DNA from 2 places in the Turicibacter sp. T129 genome. Region 2 is predicted to be linked to the other one. Evidence: predicted binding sites of a transcription regulator. Region 2 holds the regulator's gene; the other holds the start of a gene.
The links. Region 2 encodes HrcA, which represses chaperone genes, less so after heat shock. Its sites were predicted from a motif close to TTTTAGCACTNNNNNNNNNNNAGTGCTAAAA; they were not measured.
Positions count from the first base shown of each region.

Region 1 (8,773 bases), on a different contig from region 2:
TCTTCTAAAATTGTTTTAAGCACCGCACTGATTGGCTCCGATACCCCCGTTGTTACAACAATTTCACTTTTAGGATCGTAATCTTGATTGTAATGGGTTTGACAATATTCTGCGATAGCTTCTCTTAATTCTAAAACGCCGTATTGATGTGAATAACCGATTGGGCTTCTCATGATACGTTGATGTAATCCCTCATGAATTGTTTCATAAGTATGGTGTGATATATGGGGTTCCCCTAGCGTAAAGTCAATCACATTTTTATAACTATCAGCTAATACTTTCATTTCCCTAATAATTGATGGCTTAACTGTTGTTGCATGACTATTAATTTTAATCTTCATGTCATTCTCCCCTTTTTCTCACTCTATATTTAGTTAATAAAATAGCCATTTGGCTAAGCAAATGACTACTTTACATCCCTACTTATTCATCAAAGTCTGGATCAATATTTAAATCGAAGTAAAACTTCACCCCACGATCAGTATTCATGACTCCATACTTACTGTGATGCATCTTTAAAATTTTACTTGTAATTAATAACCCAAGACCTGTTCCCCCACTATCTCGGTTTCGTGACTTTTCAAGACGATAGAATGGTTCCCAAATACGATCGATTTCAGCTTCTGGAATAAAAATCCCTGTATTTTCAATCTCAAATCGAACTTTATCATCATAACGTTTCAGTGTCACATATATATGGTCTCCATCTGGAGTATAGCGAATTGCATTTGAATATAAGTTTGTTACAACTGTCATAATTTGCTCTGAATCTGCCTCAACATAAACATCATCTAAATCTAAATGAATATGTAGATGTTTCTCGCCCATTAGATGTTCCACTTTCTTATTTAAATGCTCAACCAGCATCTTCAAATTGAAACTACTATATTCTAAAAAATCTTCTGGATTTTCCATCTTCATATAATTTAATGTATCTTGAACCATCATCGTCATTCGATCAACCTCTTCAATGATCGATTCTAGCTGTAATTTCACATCATCCTGTGACATAGGTTTTGATTTTACTCGTGTTGCAATCCCTTTAATAATGGTTAACGGTGTTTTTAATTCATGAGAAATCGTTGAAAAGAAATTTGAACGCATTTGTTCAAACTCACGCTCACGTGCAATATCATCTTGTAAACGCTCATTCGCAACCTTTAACTTCGTTAACGTATTATTTAAATTATCACTCATTATATTAATATTCGTTGCCAGCTCTTTTAATTCATCATCAGATGTCACTTCACATTTTTCTGTAAAATTGATATTTGCTATATTTTCTGTTACCCGCTTCATATGAAGTAGCGGTTTTGTAATATGTTCGGTCAGCCAAATGGCAAAAAACAGAACTAAAATCGCGAGAATCATAAAAATGAAAATATAGTAATTCGTGAAAACTGATAACATTTCCCCTAAGACCTGCAAAGAATAAGAAACCTCAATAATCCATTGCTCTCCACCCTTAAACGTAATCTTCGTATAATAGTGATATGTTGTCACATTTTCTTCATTCTTGGATTCAAAGAAAATATCATTATCAGTTAAACGATCTAAATTTAACTGCGAAGTATTTGAACTATGAAGCTTGTATTGAACTAAATACTCGCTTTTAAGCTCATTCATATACGAAAAAAAGTCATTGGTGTGTCGCTCAAAATTGGGGACTTCTTCTTTTATATCGTAAACGAGCTGATAAATTTGATTTTGTTTATAACTTGGATAAGCAAAATCATAAAAATAATATTGGGCTGCGATGTCTAAACTAATCGTTGCAAAAAACAAGCCAAAAAGTAATAAAAAAATCTTGGTAGCTAAGCGCAACTTTAGATCACCTCAAATTTATATCCAACTCCAAATACCGTATGAATGTACTTCGCGTATGTTCCTAATTTTTTACGGATTTTTTTAATATGTGTATCCACGACTCGGGTATCACCGAAATAATCAATTCCCCATACCGCATCTAGAATACGATCACGATCTAAAGCAATACGGTGATTTTCAATTAAAAAGACTAATAAATCAAATTCTTTTGGTCTAAAATCGATTAATTCATTATCAATACGAACCGTACGTGATAATTTATTCACAACTAACCCATCAAAAGCAAGCTCATAGGTTTCTACTTCATCTTCTTCATTCACACGAGCTAATAGACGATTGATTTTTGCTACTAAAACTTTATTATCAAATGGTTTTGTAACATAATCATCCACTTTTAAATCATAACCTTTAACTTGATCTTCCACACTAGAGCGTGCTGTTAAAATCATGACTGGCACCTTAGACACTGAGCGAATCTCCTTTAAAACAGAAAACCCATCTCTTCCTGGCATCATTAAATCCAAGAGCACTAAATCAATTTGTTGTGAATGGAATAAACGTAGTGCTTCCTCCCCATCTTTAGCTTCAATCACTTCATAATAATCCGTTAAAAAATCCACTAAAATCTCTCTAATTTTCACTTCATCTTCCGCCACTAATACTTTATATCTTGTACTCATCCTAACACTCTCCAATAGTGAAAAAATATCTATTTAAAATTTAACATAAATGAATACATTTTGTACACACGAAAAACATAGTTTTTTTAATATAAACTAAAGAGTTTCTTTTCAGATAGGGGAGGTTTCCATGAAGCAGATGAGTCATCATAAAATAATCTCACTGATTATAATAAGCTCTTTAGTCATTGTCATCAGTTTACTGTGTTTAACTATAACCAAATCCATTATATCTTCTAATATCCTATCAGAATCTCCCACTCGTTATACTGAAAAATTACGATTCCTGGGACATAGTCAAATAGTAAGTGAAAAGTGTGAAATTATCATTACATTCGATGATAAAAATTATATTAATCAACTCAAATTAAATTATTCCAATTGTAAGATCATAAAAAATCAAAGTTTTATCCATTTAATCTGATTTATCAACTATTACATTTTTTTGACTAACATAAAAAAGAGAAGCAATCTTTAACTTAGATTACTTCTCTTACTATTAATTTTTATCTACTATTAAAGGTTATCGTCTTTTTTATCTCTTATTTTTCAGCAAGATTTGAAACTGATGCTGCAACTGAAACTAATTGTTCTGTATCCAATGTCTCAGAAACTAAGAAACACTCAACTCCACCTTCAACCCATGTAATTGAATTTTCACTTAACGCACCAATTGTTCCATTAATCATTACAGGTTGACCTGCAACAGATTCCACACCTACTGAATCATTATATGTAACAGGCTCTTGAATCATTGTGAAATCTTGATCACCACTAAATGTCATAATAATACGTTGACCTTCCTCAATGTCAATCGCTTGTTTATTAACTAACGTTGTTCCTTCCGGTAAATAAGCTGGGTATAACTCATCATCTAACACATTGATAACACCTTCACCCATTGTTTCTTGTGAATACTCCATTGTTTGTTGACAATCAAAGTATCCATCTGCAAGTTTTTCATCAAAATTAAATGAAGAGAATTTCATTGAAATACGAGGTTCTCCCTCACTATCAACTACGTAAACTTCTGCTGGAGTTAATGATTTTTTATCAAACGTAATTTTTTGAGAAACTAAATCACGATTTCCATGATAATTAGCTTTAGCCTCAAATGTATAATTCTCTTCTCCAGATTCAAATTTTACTTCAGCATCGTTTAAAATATCAGTCATTAATGATTGATATAAATAAACTTGTGAACTTGATAATGGCCAATCACTTTGGAACTTAAATTGCTTATTTAACGCAGGTGTTAATACAAAGACACCTTCGTCATTCTTTAGTATGATTTGCTCATTGTTTGTTGTTTCATTTTTTAACGTAACTTTGTAATTCTCTGGTTTTTGATAAGCTACCTCAACATTATACTGATACACTTGGCCATTATTATCAACTTCCATCACACCTGTTGCATAATATGACTTAGCATCTTCTAAGTTGCTCGTGAGCTTGTCAACAACGTCTTGCTGAGACATTTCTCCACATGCAGCTAATAGCACGGTAAGCACTACTGCGAACATTAAACATAATTTCTTCATCGCTATCCACCTCTTTATTAAGTTCAATTTCAATTAATACTATGAAATATTAAATTAATTTATGCTTTCTAATACATAAAACTCCCTTATTAATTAAATACTATAAATATCCAAAATAGGAAGGAGCGAAAACTATGTCGTTAATTCAACGTATTGCTTTGATTTTAACGGTAATTGGTGCAATTAACTGGGGTCTTATTGGATTCTTCCAATTCGATCTTGTTGCATTCTTATTTGGCGGACAAGATGCAATCATCTCACGCGTTGTTTACGCCTTAGTAGGAATTGCCGGACTTATTAATATTGGTTTACTATTTGCACCAGATAGACGTTACTAATTCAATAAAAAAATCAGCTAAATTTAGCTGATTTTTTTATGCCCAAATGACAAATGCAACCGCATAATTCTCACAGTGACTAATACTAATATGAACGTTTTCAAGCATTGGGCTTAATAAATAAGGCTTTCCTCGTTCATCATTCATAATACTAAAGTCTTTATATGATTTTCCATCACAATAGGATCCTAACGCTTTATATAAAGCTTCTTTGGCTGCCCAACGTCCTGCTAAAAATTCATTCTGCCTTTTTTCATGCTGGAAGGATTGATATAACCTAAACTCTTCTTCACTTAATAATTTATGGATAAAGCGTTCACGGTGGTTTAATTGTTTAATACGTTTAATCTCGATAATATCTGTTCCGATTCCCTTCATAAAAACCTCCAATAGTTATCTTCTTTATTATAACTTATCTTATTTCATCATAAAAAAAATCTCTAGATAAATCTAGAGATTTTTTATTACATCATTCCCATTCCACCCATATCACTTGGGGCTTGAACTGCTTGTGGCTTTTCAATTTCCACAACAGCTGCTTCAGCAGTTAAGAATGAAGCTGAAATACTCGCTGCATTTTGTAAAGCAGAACGAGTGACTTTCGTTGGATCCACAATACCTGATTTAAACATATCCACAAACTCATCAGTTGCTGCATTATATCCAAATCCCGGATCTAACTCTTTTAATTTATAGACAATAATTGAACCTTCAATTCCAGCATTTTCAGCAATTTGGCGAATTGGGGCTTCTAAAGCTTTTAAAACGATTTGAACCCCAGTTGCCTCATCACCAATTGCTTCAATTTTAGCGACATCATTGTAAATATTCATATAAGCTGTTCCACCACCAGCAACAATCCCTTCTTGAACCGCTGCACGTGTCGCATTTAAAGCATCTTCAATACGTAATTTACGTTCTTTTAATTCAGTTTCAGTCGCTGCCCCAACCTTAATCACGGCAACTCCTCCACTTAATTTTGCTAAACGTTCTAATAATTTTTCTTTATCAAATTCTGAAGTCGTATTTTCTAACTCTGCACGAATTTGAGCAATACGAGCTTGAATATCAATTTGTGAACCAGTTCCTTCAACAATGGTTGTATGATTTTTTGTTACAATCACACGTCCAGCGCGTCCACATTGATCTAATGTTGTATTTTTAAGGTCTAATCCTAACTCCTCAGTAATTAATTGAGCACCAGTTAAAATTGAGATATCTTCAAGCATACGTTTACGACGATCACCAAATCCAGGTGCTTTAACAGCTACCACATTGAATGTTCCACGTAATTTATTAACAACTAATGCTGCTAATGCTTCATTTTCAATATCATCAGCAATGATAATCATTGGACGTCCTGTTTGAACTAACTGCTCAAGAATTGGTAAGATGTCTTGTAACGTACCAACTTTAGAATCTGTGACTAAAATGTATGGATTATCTAAAACAGCTTCCATTTTATCTGTATCTGTCACCATATAAGATGATAAATATCCACGATCAAATTGCATTCCTTCAACAATATCCATTGTTGTTTCGAAGCCTTTAGACTCTTCTAAAGTAATCACTCCATCATTACCAACACGTTCCATAGCTTCAGCAATTAATTTCCCGATTTCTTCATCTGCAGCAGAAATCGCAGCTACATTAGCAATTGATTCTTTTCCTTCGATTGGCTTAGAATTAGCCTTTAATGCTTCAACAGCCACTTTCACAGCACGCTCAATTCCACGACGAATCGTTATTGGATTAGCTCCCGCTACAATATTTTTATTTCCTTCACGAATCATCGCTTGAGCTAAAACCGTTGCCGTTGTTGTTCCATCTCCAGCTACATCATTCGTACGACTTGCAACTTGAGCTACTAAACGAGCTCCCATATTTTCAAACTTATCTTCTAATTCAATTTCTTTTGCAATTGAAACCCCATCATTAATAATTTGAGGCGTTCCAAACTTTTGCTCTAAAATGACATTTCGACCTTTTGGCCCTAACGTTACTTTTACTGTATCCGCTAATTTATCCACTCCACGAATCATCGCACGACGTGCATCTTCAGCAAATAAAATTTCTTTTGCCATAATATTAAATCCTCCCTTAAATCAAAATTAATATATTAAACTAAATTTAACTTACTCAACAATTGCTAAAATATCATCTTGGGATAAAATAACTAATTCTTTTCCTTGATGTGAGACCTTTGTTCCACCAAATCCGTTATAGATAACACGTTGCCCCACCTCAACAGTTATTGGATGACGTTTCCCATTATCTAATAACTTTCCATCACCAATGGCAACTACAACTCCTTCTGAATGTTTTGGTTTTGAAGCTTCTCCCGAAAGAATGATTCCACTAGCTGTTGTCTTTTCAACCTCAACAATCTCAAGTACAACATTATTGTTTAATGGTTTTAACATGTATGTCCCTCCTCGTTTTAGCACTCTACCTATATGAGTGCTATTAAATAAATTATACAAAGATGAATAAATAATGGCAATACTTTAAACCAAAATCCTTTTTATTATAGTCTACCTAATGATTAATATGCTTAATATTAACATTTATTCCTATTCTTCTATCAAAATCACCTACTAAAATCAATTATTTGACGAATCAAAAAAAACTAGGAAAATTACTCCTAGCTTAAAGCTCTAGCGTTCAACTTTATTTAACTTTATATTCATATGAGTTAAGCCCATTTTTTGAGCCATTGGCTCTAGTACTTTTACTAATGGTACAATTACAACTGTAGCTACACAGGCTTCTAAAACACCATTTGTAAATACCAATCCAATTAAGGCCATTAATAACTGTGTTGTATCTAACCCTTGAGCAGCTGCATAACTTGGTCCAAAAAAGATATAAATCATTCCTAATACCATCGCCGTATGTAGAACTGTACACAATAGTGCTGTTACGCCTCCGCCAATCATATTTTTATCTCGATTTTTAAACCAACTATAAATTAAACCACCTAATACGCCTAACAATACACGAGGTACAATAGCAATAACTAAGCTCATGAAATTTCCGTGATACTCGCCAAGCGAATAAAAAGGCGTAAATACAAATGATAAAATCGTTGGATTAATCGTGGCATTGACAACACTCGAAATCCCAAAGACAAGACCAGTAATTGCACCCCCTTTGATTCCTAATAAAATCCCTGCTAAAATAACCGGAATATGCATGGTTGTGGCCTTCATCGGCCCAATTGGAATAAATCCAAGAGGGGTAAACATCAATAATACCTCAATACTACAAAACATGGTGACTAAAACTAAATACTTGGTTTTCTTACTTGATTGATTCATTTCTTTCTCCTCCACTGTCGCTTCTTCTGAATGCAACGTCTTGAATAATATTTTTAATCCCCCTAACGCTTTACTTAATTGATGTCAACTGATCATCATTAAGTCTCATTAGTAGAATTACTTCTCCTATTATATTTAAATCTGTGATTACTTTCAATAACAAATCCATAATTTTCCTTTTGTTTTGCCTGAACATAAAAAAAGAACCAAATACATTTGATTCCTTTTTATCAACGATCAATAATCTTCTTATCCCTTTGTTTTATGATAAATAACTTTCATTCCTTTAAAAGCTAAATCTGGATCATAAATATCAATCATATCAGTTTCATTATAAATGATACGCCCAAGTCCACCAGTCGCTACCACTTTAATGTCTTTACCAACAGCTTCCTTTACTTTTTTGATAATGTATTCCGTTTGACCGATATAACCATAAACTAATCCACCTTGCATACTCGTAATCGTATTACGACACATAATCGTCGCAGGCTTTTTAATTTCAATTTCAGGTAACTTTGCAGCTTGTGTCCATAAAGCTTGAGCAGAAATCTCAATTCCTGGTGACGTGACCCCAAACTCAAACTCACCATTTTCATTGACATAATCATAGGTTGTTGCCGTCCCAAAATCAATAACAAGCGCTGGACCACCATAAATATGATATGCTGCTGCAATATCAACAATACGATCAGCTCCCACCTCTCTTGGATTTTCAGTTTTCACACTAATACCGGTCTTAATACCTGGGCCGACAATGATTGGTTCAATATTAAAATACTTACGAATAGCATTTGTTAAAGAATGCATAATCTTAGGCACAACGCTGGAGATTAAAACATCCTCAACCCCCTTTGGATCAATATTCTTTGTTTGGAAGAATGAAAATAACGTAATTCCAAATTCATCTGATGTTCGTTGCAATTTAGTCGTTAGCCGAAAATTTGCAATTAATTCATCCTGGTCATAAACTCCTAGTGTAATATTCGTATTTCCTACATCAATAACGACTAACATACTATCCCTCTTTTCTTCACTAAAATCTGTAATAAACGATTCATAATCTC
Region 1 is NZ_JAMQUU010000065.1:9,675-18,447, reverse strand. It holds gene NEH75_RS10765 (pyridoxal phosphate-dependent aminotransferase) at 1-341, opposite strand, end outside; gene NEH75_RS10760 (sensor histidine kinase) at 424-1,824, opposite strand; gene NEH75_RS10755 (response regulator transcription factor) at 1,827-2,507, opposite strand; gene NEH75_RS10750 (LolA family protein) at 3,050-4,048, opposite strand; gene NEH75_RS10745 (DUF378 domain-containing protein) at 4,183-4,386, shown strand; gene acpS (holo-ACP synthase) at 4,423-4,764, opposite strand; gene groL (chaperonin GroEL) at 4,851-6,470, opposite strand; gene NEH75_RS10730 (co-chaperone GroES) at 6,522-6,809, opposite strand; gene NEH75_RS10725 (ECF transporter S component) at 7,044-7,706, opposite strand; gene NEH75_RS10720 (type III pantothenate kinase) at 7,956-8,723, opposite strand; gene coaBC (bifunctional phosphopantothenoylcysteine decarboxylase/phosphopantothenate--cysteine ligase CoaBC) at 8,717-8,773, opposite strand, start outside.
Region 1: NEH75_RS10730 (co-chaperone GroES) is a predicted target of HrcA. The motif match lies at 6,825-6,855, and genes of this name have one in related genera.

Region 2 (8,773 bases):
CGTCCTTAAAATACGTGGCCCTAACGCACAAGGTTTAAATCCTGATTGTAGTAATAATGTCTCTTCTTTTTCACTAATTCCACCTTCAGGCCCAACCACTACTAGCATCTTACCATTCGTTTGAATCTCCCTTAGTGATTGCTTTAACTGCGCTAACTGCCCTTGTTTTGCTGTTTCTTCATAGGCAAATAAACAAACATCATATTGTGAAGCTCGATCTAATAATTGCTTAAATGTATAAACATCAGTAACTGTCGGAACCATTTGTCGATGCGATTGCTCTGCTGCTTCTTTGGCAATCTTATTCCAACGTTCTACTTTCTTACTCGCTTTTTTCGCATCTAACTTTACAACTGAACGTTCCATATTAAGTGGAATAAACTCACTAGCCCCACATTCCGTTGCCTTTTGAATGACCCATTCAAATTTATCACCTTTTGGTAACCCATGTGCAATTGTCACTTCAATTGGAAGCTCTGTTTGTGCTTCAATTACAGAGTCTAATGTAACTTCAATCTCTTGTCCATTCATTTGCTTAATGGTTGCAAAGTGACACGCTTTATCTTCATTACATACAATAATTTGATCACCTGGCTCCATACGCATGACACGTGACATATGATGCGCATCATCACCCGTAATAATGGCACCATCCCCTTGAAATTGAGTATTGTTTAAAAAATAGCGTTGCATTCCATTGCCTCCAATGACTGATTATTCTCTATTTACAATTACTACTTGCAACCATTATAGATTGCCACAATAGCAACCCATCCATTCTTCTCTTTTACTTCAGTTACTGTAAAATGATGAGCATTTAATGCTTGTACCACTGCGTCTTTTTCATGATCGACAATTCCTGAACAGATAAATGTTTTACCAACCGGTAATACTTTTTCAACATCGCTTAACATATTAATGATAATAGGGGCTAAAATATTAGCTACCATTAAGGTTGGTTGTTGCCCTAAAGCACCTACTCCATCAATTAAATTATTTTTTTCAACTAAAATATTTTGACAATGATTCATTTCAATATTTTCTTTCGCACGAATCACAGCCATCGCATCTAAGTCGACGGCATAAACTGACTTCGCCCCAAGTTTTGACGCTGCAATTGCCAAAATTCCTGACCCTGTCCCAACATCGACCACAACTTGTTGAGAATTCACATATTTTTCGATTAATTCTAGACAAAGTTGTGTGGTTTCGTGTGTTCCCGAACCAAAGGCCATTCCTGGATCTAACATAATTTCAACGACCGATGGATCCGTTGTTGGCTCTAACCAACATGGCTTAATGACTAATGTCTTAGTGATTTCGATTGGGTTATAATGCTTTTTCCAACTATTCGCCCAATCTTCTTCATCTAACATTTTAATCTCCAATTTATTATGGTCATAATGATCCAGTTTTAAATTTAATAATTGCGTTCTTACAAACTCTAATTGATTTTCAATATCTGATGTGACCGCTAAGTAACCTTTAATAACCACACCTGTTGTTGGATAGTCATCAGGATTTAAGCGATAAATCTCACCAAAATGATCTTCATGAGCTTCTGTTAATGTATTTGAGTCTTCTACTAGTACTCCCTTTGAACCAGCTTCAATAAAAATATTGCTAACTAAATCAAATGCCTCATGAGTTGTATGAAAACTTAGTTCTAACCAGTTCATATGGTCACCTCATTTTAAATTATCGTACTATCCATTCAAGTTGTTATAACAATCAAATAACAATTCTCGACTCGATAGCTATTTTTTCTCATTTTCTAATTATAACACAAAATCAATCAAACATAAAATTATGTCTCTTTGTTTAATTCTGTAAATTTATAAATCTTTAGTATAAAAAAGGTTGTGAGAACAAAACTCACAACCCTTATTATTATTTAAAAGCTTTTTTTAACTTATCCCAAATTGATCCTGATTTATCTTCTAATTGATCAAATTCATGTAATAATTCACGTTGACGATGGTTAAGTTTTTTAGGTACGACTAATTTAACTTTAACGTATAAGTCTCCCGTCATTTCGCGGTTAATGTACTTAATTCCTTTATTACGAACTCTAAACTCAGTCCCTGATTGAGTTCCTTCCGGAATCTTCAACGCTACTTTACCATTTAACGTTGGAACTTCAACTTCTGCTCCTAATGCCGCTTGAGAGAATGAAATTGGAATTTCACAACGTAAATCGTATCCATCACGGATGAAGAAATCATGTGGTAAAACACGGAATGCGACATATAAATCACCACTTGGACCACCATTACGTCCCGCTTCACCTTGTCCACTTAAGCGGATTTGTTGTCCATCATCAATTCCTGCAGGAACTTTGACTTCAATTGTTTTTGTTTTATTAACTGTTCCACGACCATGACAAGCATCACACTTATGTTTAATTTTCTTACCAGCTCCATGACAATCTGGACAAACAGTTTGTGTTTGCACGCGACCTAAAATCGTATTTTGAACTTCAGTTACGCGACCGCTTCCACTACAACGTGAACATGTTTCCACATCATCTTTCGAACGCGCACCACTTCCACCACATTTCGTACACTCTTCTTCACGATTAACTGAAATTTCTTTCGTTGTTCCAAAGGCTGCCTCTTCAAATGAAATAGTAATGGCTTGTTGTAAATCATTTCCGCGTTGTGGAGCATTTGGATTACGACGACTGGCACCTCCGCCAAAGCCACCAAATCCTCCGCCGAACATACTTTCAAAAATATCACCAATGTCTTCAAATCCTCCGGCACCGCCGAAGCCTCCAAAGCCACCAAATCCACCTTGTCCACCAAAGCCTTCTGCTCCTGCATGTCCAAACTGATCATATGCAGCACGTTTTTGTTCATCACTTAACACATCATAAGCTTCTTGAACTTCTTTAAATTTCTCTTCTGCATTTTCCTCTGTTGAAACATCGGGATGGTATTGTTTCGCTAATTTACGATAAGCACGTTTGATTTCGATATCACTTGCTGATTTTGAAACCCCAAGGACTTCATAATAATCACGTTTTGCCATGCCTTTTTACCCTCCTTCTTTTACTTTCCTAACTATACCATAAAAAAAAGTCAAAGTCATAGTAGACTTTGACTTTTTACTTTTTTATTATACTTCTTTATATTCAGCGTCTACTACTGAATCGTCACCTGATTCTGCTCCACCTTGAGCGGCTTGCCCAGCTTCAGCTGCTTTTGAATAAACTTTAACTGCTAATTCTTGAGCCACTTTTTCAAGTTCTTCTTTTTTCGCTTTAATTTCATCTACATTTCCTTCGCTTAATGCTTTTTCTAATGCTTCAACACCAGATTCAACATTTGCTTTTTCTTCTGCAGTTACTTCATCCCCTAATTCAGTCACTGATTTTTTAGCTGCGAAGATTAATTGTTCTGCTTCATTGCGAAGTTCTGCTTGCTCTTTGCGTTTAGCATCTGCATCTGCATTTTCTTCAGCTTCACGTACCATGCGATCGATTTCTTCGTCAGTTAATCCTGATCCTGAAGTGATTGTGATACGTTGCTCTTTTTGTGTTCCTAAATCTTTTGCCTTAACATTTACAATACCATTTGCATCGATATCGAATGTTACTTCGATTTGAGGGATTCCGCGTGGTGCTGGTGGGATATCTCCTAATTGGAAGCGTCCTAATGTTTTATTATCGCTTGCCATTGGACGTTCACCTTGTAAAACATGAATATCTACTGCTGGTTGGTTATCTGCTGCAGTTGAGAATACTTGTGATTTTGAAGTTGGGATTGTTGTGTTACGAGGGATTAATACTGTCATAACTTGTCCCATTGTTTCGATACCTAATGATAATGGAGTTACGTCTAATAATAAGATGTCTTTAACGTCACCTTGTAACACTCCACCTTGAATTGCAGCACCCATTGCTACTACTTCATCTGGGTTTACTCCTTTATTAGGTTCTTTTCCTAATTCATTTTTAATCGCTGCTTGAACTGCTGGGATACGAGTTGATCCACCAACTAATAATACTTGATCTAAGTCATTAGCTGTCATTTTTGCATCTTTTAATGCTTGACGAACTGGTCCCATTGTACGTTCTACTAATGGTGCAGTCATCGCATCAAATTGTGCACGAGATAATGTTTTTTCTAAGTGTAAAGGACCTGTGGCATTCATTGAGATAAATGGTAATGAAATTTGGACTGAAGTTACCCCTGATAAGTCTTTTTTCGCTTTTTCAGCTGCATCTTTTAAACGTTGCATTGCCATTTTATCTGCTGATAAATCAACACCAGTTTCTGATTTGAACTCTTTAACTAACCAATCAATAATCACTTGGTCGAAGTCATCTCCACCTAAGCGGTTATCTCCTGCTGTAGCTAATACTTCGAATGTTCCATCTGCTAAATCTAAGATAGATACGTCGAATGTTCCTCCACCTAAATCATATACTAAGATAATTTGTTCTTTATCCGTTTTATCTAATCCGTATGCTAATGCAGCCGCAGTTGGCTCATTAATAATACGTTTTACATCTAAACCAGCGATACGTCCAGCATCTTTTGTCGCTTGACGCTCAGCATCATTAAAGTAAGCAGGTACTGTAATAACAGCTTCTGTTACTGGTTCACCTAAGTAAGCTTCAGCAGTCGCTTTTAAGTTTTGTAAAATAATTGCTGAAATTTCTTGTGGTGTATATTCTTTCCCTTCAACTGTCACTTTGTGGTTTGTTCCCATATGACGTTTGATTGACATAATTGTATTTGGGTTCGTAATTGCCTGACGTTTAGCCACATCACCAACTTGACGTTCTTCACCTTTAAATGAAACAACAGATGGTGTTGTACGAGCTCCTTCTGGATTAGCAATAACCTTTGCCTCTCCACCTTCCATTACAGAAACACATGAGTTTGTTGTTCCTAAGTCGATACCGATAATTTTACCCATAGAGATTCATCCTCCTTAATCTATATTATTCGCTAACTTTTACCATTGATGGTCGGATCACACGATCCTTTAGCTTATATCCTTTTTGTAACTCTTGTAATACCATTCCTGATTCTACACCTTCTACAGCTTCTTGCATCACTGCTTGGTGTACTGTTGGATCAAAAGCGACACCCTCTGCTTCGATTACTTCTACTCCTTCTTGTTTAAGAGCATCTACTAATTGAGCATGGATCATTTTAAATCCTGTTAAAAATGTTTTCGTATTTTCATCTTCAACCGTACTTGATAATGCACGTTCGAAGTTATCAATTGCTGGAATAATATTTGTTACAATTGATTGCGAACGATACTTTACTTCACGTGCACGTTCTTCATTCATACGACGCTTGAAGTTTTCAAGCTCTGCCGCATTACGTAGCAATTGATCTTTTAACTCTTCAATTTGCTGCTTTAAACTTTCAGTTTCAGAGATTGTTTCAACTGTTTCTGTTGCTTCACACTCTTCTTGGCAGCACGTTGATTCTACAGCTTCCACATTTTCTTCATTTAATTCCTCAACTGATTGGGCATCCTTATTCAATCGTCCCACCTCCTATTTATATAAATCAGACATGATTCGAGCAACTTGTTCAAGAAGTGGAATAATTTTACGATACTCCATTCGGGTCGGACCTAGTACCGCAATTTTACCAAATTCATGATCACTAATCTGATAAGGAACTGTAATTAGCGTACAATTCTCCATCGCTTTAATCTCATTCTCTTGTCCAATTTTAACCGTTAATTGATGGCCGTCTTCGTCGGCTTCTATTACTTTAACAATTTCATCAGCTTCAATCATATTAAATAAATGATACGCTTTATCTAAATCGTTAAATTCAGGTTGTTTTAAAATATTTGACTTCCCACTCAAAATATAATTTTGTTGATTTAATGACTGGGTTAAAAGTTGTAGCATCGCATACATAATTTCTTCTTTATAAGAAATAAAATCATGTAATTGATGTTCAAAACTTTCTGTCAATTTTTCATGAACATGTCCAATGTATTCTCCTACTAATAACTCATCGAGTGCTTTGATAATGCTTTCCATTCTAGTCATATCAATATTAGTTGGAAGAGTAATTGTTCGACTTTCTACATGGCCTTGATCTGTAATCAAAACAAACACCGCTTGACGTTTTGAGATTGGAACAAGTTGAATTTTTTTCACTCGACTATAATCTCTAGAAGGTCCAAGTAAAATCGATGTGTAGTTAGTCAAACTCGATAAGAGCTTCACAGCTTCTTTAATCGTTGTTTCACGTTCAAATTGTTTTTGATCTAACAATTGTCTAAATATTCCTACTTCTGGTGTTGTCTCCATCGGTTCTTGATTTACGATGAAATCTACATAATAGCGATAGCCTTTTTGACTTGGCACGCGACCACTCGATGTATGAGTTTTTTCAATAAATCCCAAATCCTCTAAATCTGCCATATCATTACGAATGGTTGCAGCAGAGAAGTTTAATTCCTCTTTTTTAGAAAGGATTCGCGAACCAACTGGTTGTGCAGTTTGTATGAACTCTTCTACAATTGCCTTTAAAACTAATATTTGACGTTCTGTTAGCAATGTAAACACCTCTTTTAGCACTCATTAACCCTAAGTGCTAATACCATTATATAAAACTCTATTAGCACTGTCAACACTATAGTGCTAATTTTTTTGTTTTTTATCTTTATTATACAAACTCAAATCAGACGTTTTCGAGATAGACAATGGCTGATAATAAAACAAAAGAAGGTACAATGCATAGTGTACCCTCTTTTTAAAATTTCATTATTTATTTGCTTCAATTAATGATAATAATGAGGCTTTAGGTTGGAAACCTACTGTTTGTTGAACTGCTTGTCCATCTTTGAATAAAATTAATGTTGGAATTGACATTACTTTATATTCAGCTGCAACTGCTGGACAGTTATCTACGTTTACTTTAACAATTTTTGCTGTTCCTTCTAACTCTGTTGCTAATTCATCTAAAACTGGTGCAATCATTTTACATGGTCCACACCAATCAGCATAGAAGTCAACTAATACTAATCCACTTGCGATTTCTTGAGCAAATGATTCTTCTGTTGCATGAATGACTGACATGTTCATTCCTCCTTTTATACCCTTTTTCTATACTTTAGTATAGCACATTTCCATGAAATTACAAATAATTTGCACTTTCCCCCATATTATCTCACATTTATCAGAATGTATCCACAAGAGCATGAACTAAAATTTTCAAAAACATGAATTTTATAGATCGTTTCATCATAACTGTCATTAAAAAATATGAACTGAATAACTCTCCTAAAGGCTCTTAGATAAATAACGATGTAAGAATTCTTTTGTACGCTCTTGCGTTGGATTGATGAAGATTTGCTCAGGTGTGCCTTCTTCAGCAATAACCCCTTTATCCATAAAGACCACACGATCACTAACCTCTTTTGCAAACCCCATTTCATGTGTTACCACAATCATCGTTAATCCTTCATCCGCTAACTGTTTCATGACATCTAAGATACCACCAACCATCTCTGGATCGAGTGCACTAGTTGGTTCATCAAACAATAACACTTCTGGATCCATACAAAGGGCTCGCGCAATGGCAACACGTTGCTTTTGTCCTCCTGATAGTTGTGTACTACTACAGTTTGCAAATTGCTCCATTCCAACTTTTTTTAAATAAAACATCGCTTTTTCTTTCGCTTCTTCTTTACTTCGTTTTAAAATTTTAGTTTGACCAATCATACAATTTTCCAAAACCGTCTTGTTTTGAAATAAATTAAAGCTTTGAAATACCATTCCCACTTTTGTTCGATGATGATTAATATTAATATTTCCCTTTAAAATATCTTTTCCATGATATAAAATTTCTCCACTATCTGGATTCTCTAATAAATTAATACAACGTAAAAGGGTTGATTTCCCGCTTCCACTTGATCCAATAATTGTAATAACTTCTCCTTTTTTTACATGAAACTCAATGTTATTTAAAACTTCTAAATTCCCAAAATGTTTTTTCAAACGATGGATTTCAATAATATGATTCGCTTCCACTATGATCCTCCTTAGTCAAGCGTATTAGGTACAGTTTGTGACGCTGGAAAAGATGTTTTAGGCAGATTCATTCTTTTCTCAATAAATCGCAAAATTTGCGCCGTAATCGTTGTCAACACTAAATAAATCAAACAAGTAATAAAAAATGTTTCTGAATATAACATCGCACTACCAGCTACTGATCGTGATTGAAAGAAAACTTCAATCACCCCAATGACATTTAGCATCGAACTATCTTTGATATTAACGATAAATTCATTTCCGATAGATGGGAATGAATTTTTGATGGCCTGTGGTAAAATAATGTACCTCATGGTTTGCGAGCTCGTCATTCCAATACTACGTGCAGCTTCAATTTGCCCCTTATCAATGGATTGAATCCCAGAACGAATAATCTCCGCCATATAAGCACCCGTATTCACAGAAATAATTACAATCCCTGCTGTCATCGCATCCCACCCAAGGACAGGTCTTAAGGCATAATATAAAAACATTGCTTGCACCATCATCGGCGTTCCTCTAAAGAACCACACATACAACCCCACAATCCAATGTAATACTTTTTTTATAGCCTTAACTCCCATCGAATCACGAGGTTCGATGGTAATGGCACGAATCCCTCCTAAAACAAGACCAATAACTAATCCAAATATTGTTCCCAATAAGGCTAATAATAATGTAATTTTAATCCCATACCAAAATAAATTAAAATTATTGTAACTATTCAGCCTAGTAGAAAAGAGTATCACA
Region 2 is NZ_JAMQUU010000006.1:5,203-13,975, forward strand. It holds gene NEH75_RS00580 (16S rRNA (uracil(1498)-N(3))-methyltransferase) at 1-693, opposite strand, end outside; gene prmA (50S ribosomal protein L11 methyltransferase) at 735-1,679, opposite strand; gene dnaJ (molecular chaperone DnaJ) at 1,891-3,033, opposite strand; gene dnaK (molecular chaperone DnaK) at 3,121-4,929, opposite strand; gene grpE (nucleotide exchange factor GrpE) at 4,955-5,512, opposite strand; gene hrcA (heat-inducible transcriptional repressor HrcA) at 5,525-6,547, opposite strand; gene trxA (thioredoxin) at 6,755-7,069, opposite strand; gene NEH75_RS00615 (amino acid ABC transporter ATP-binding protein) at 7,274-8,023, opposite strand; gene NEH75_RS00620 (amino acid ABC transporter permease) at 8,035-8,772, opposite strand.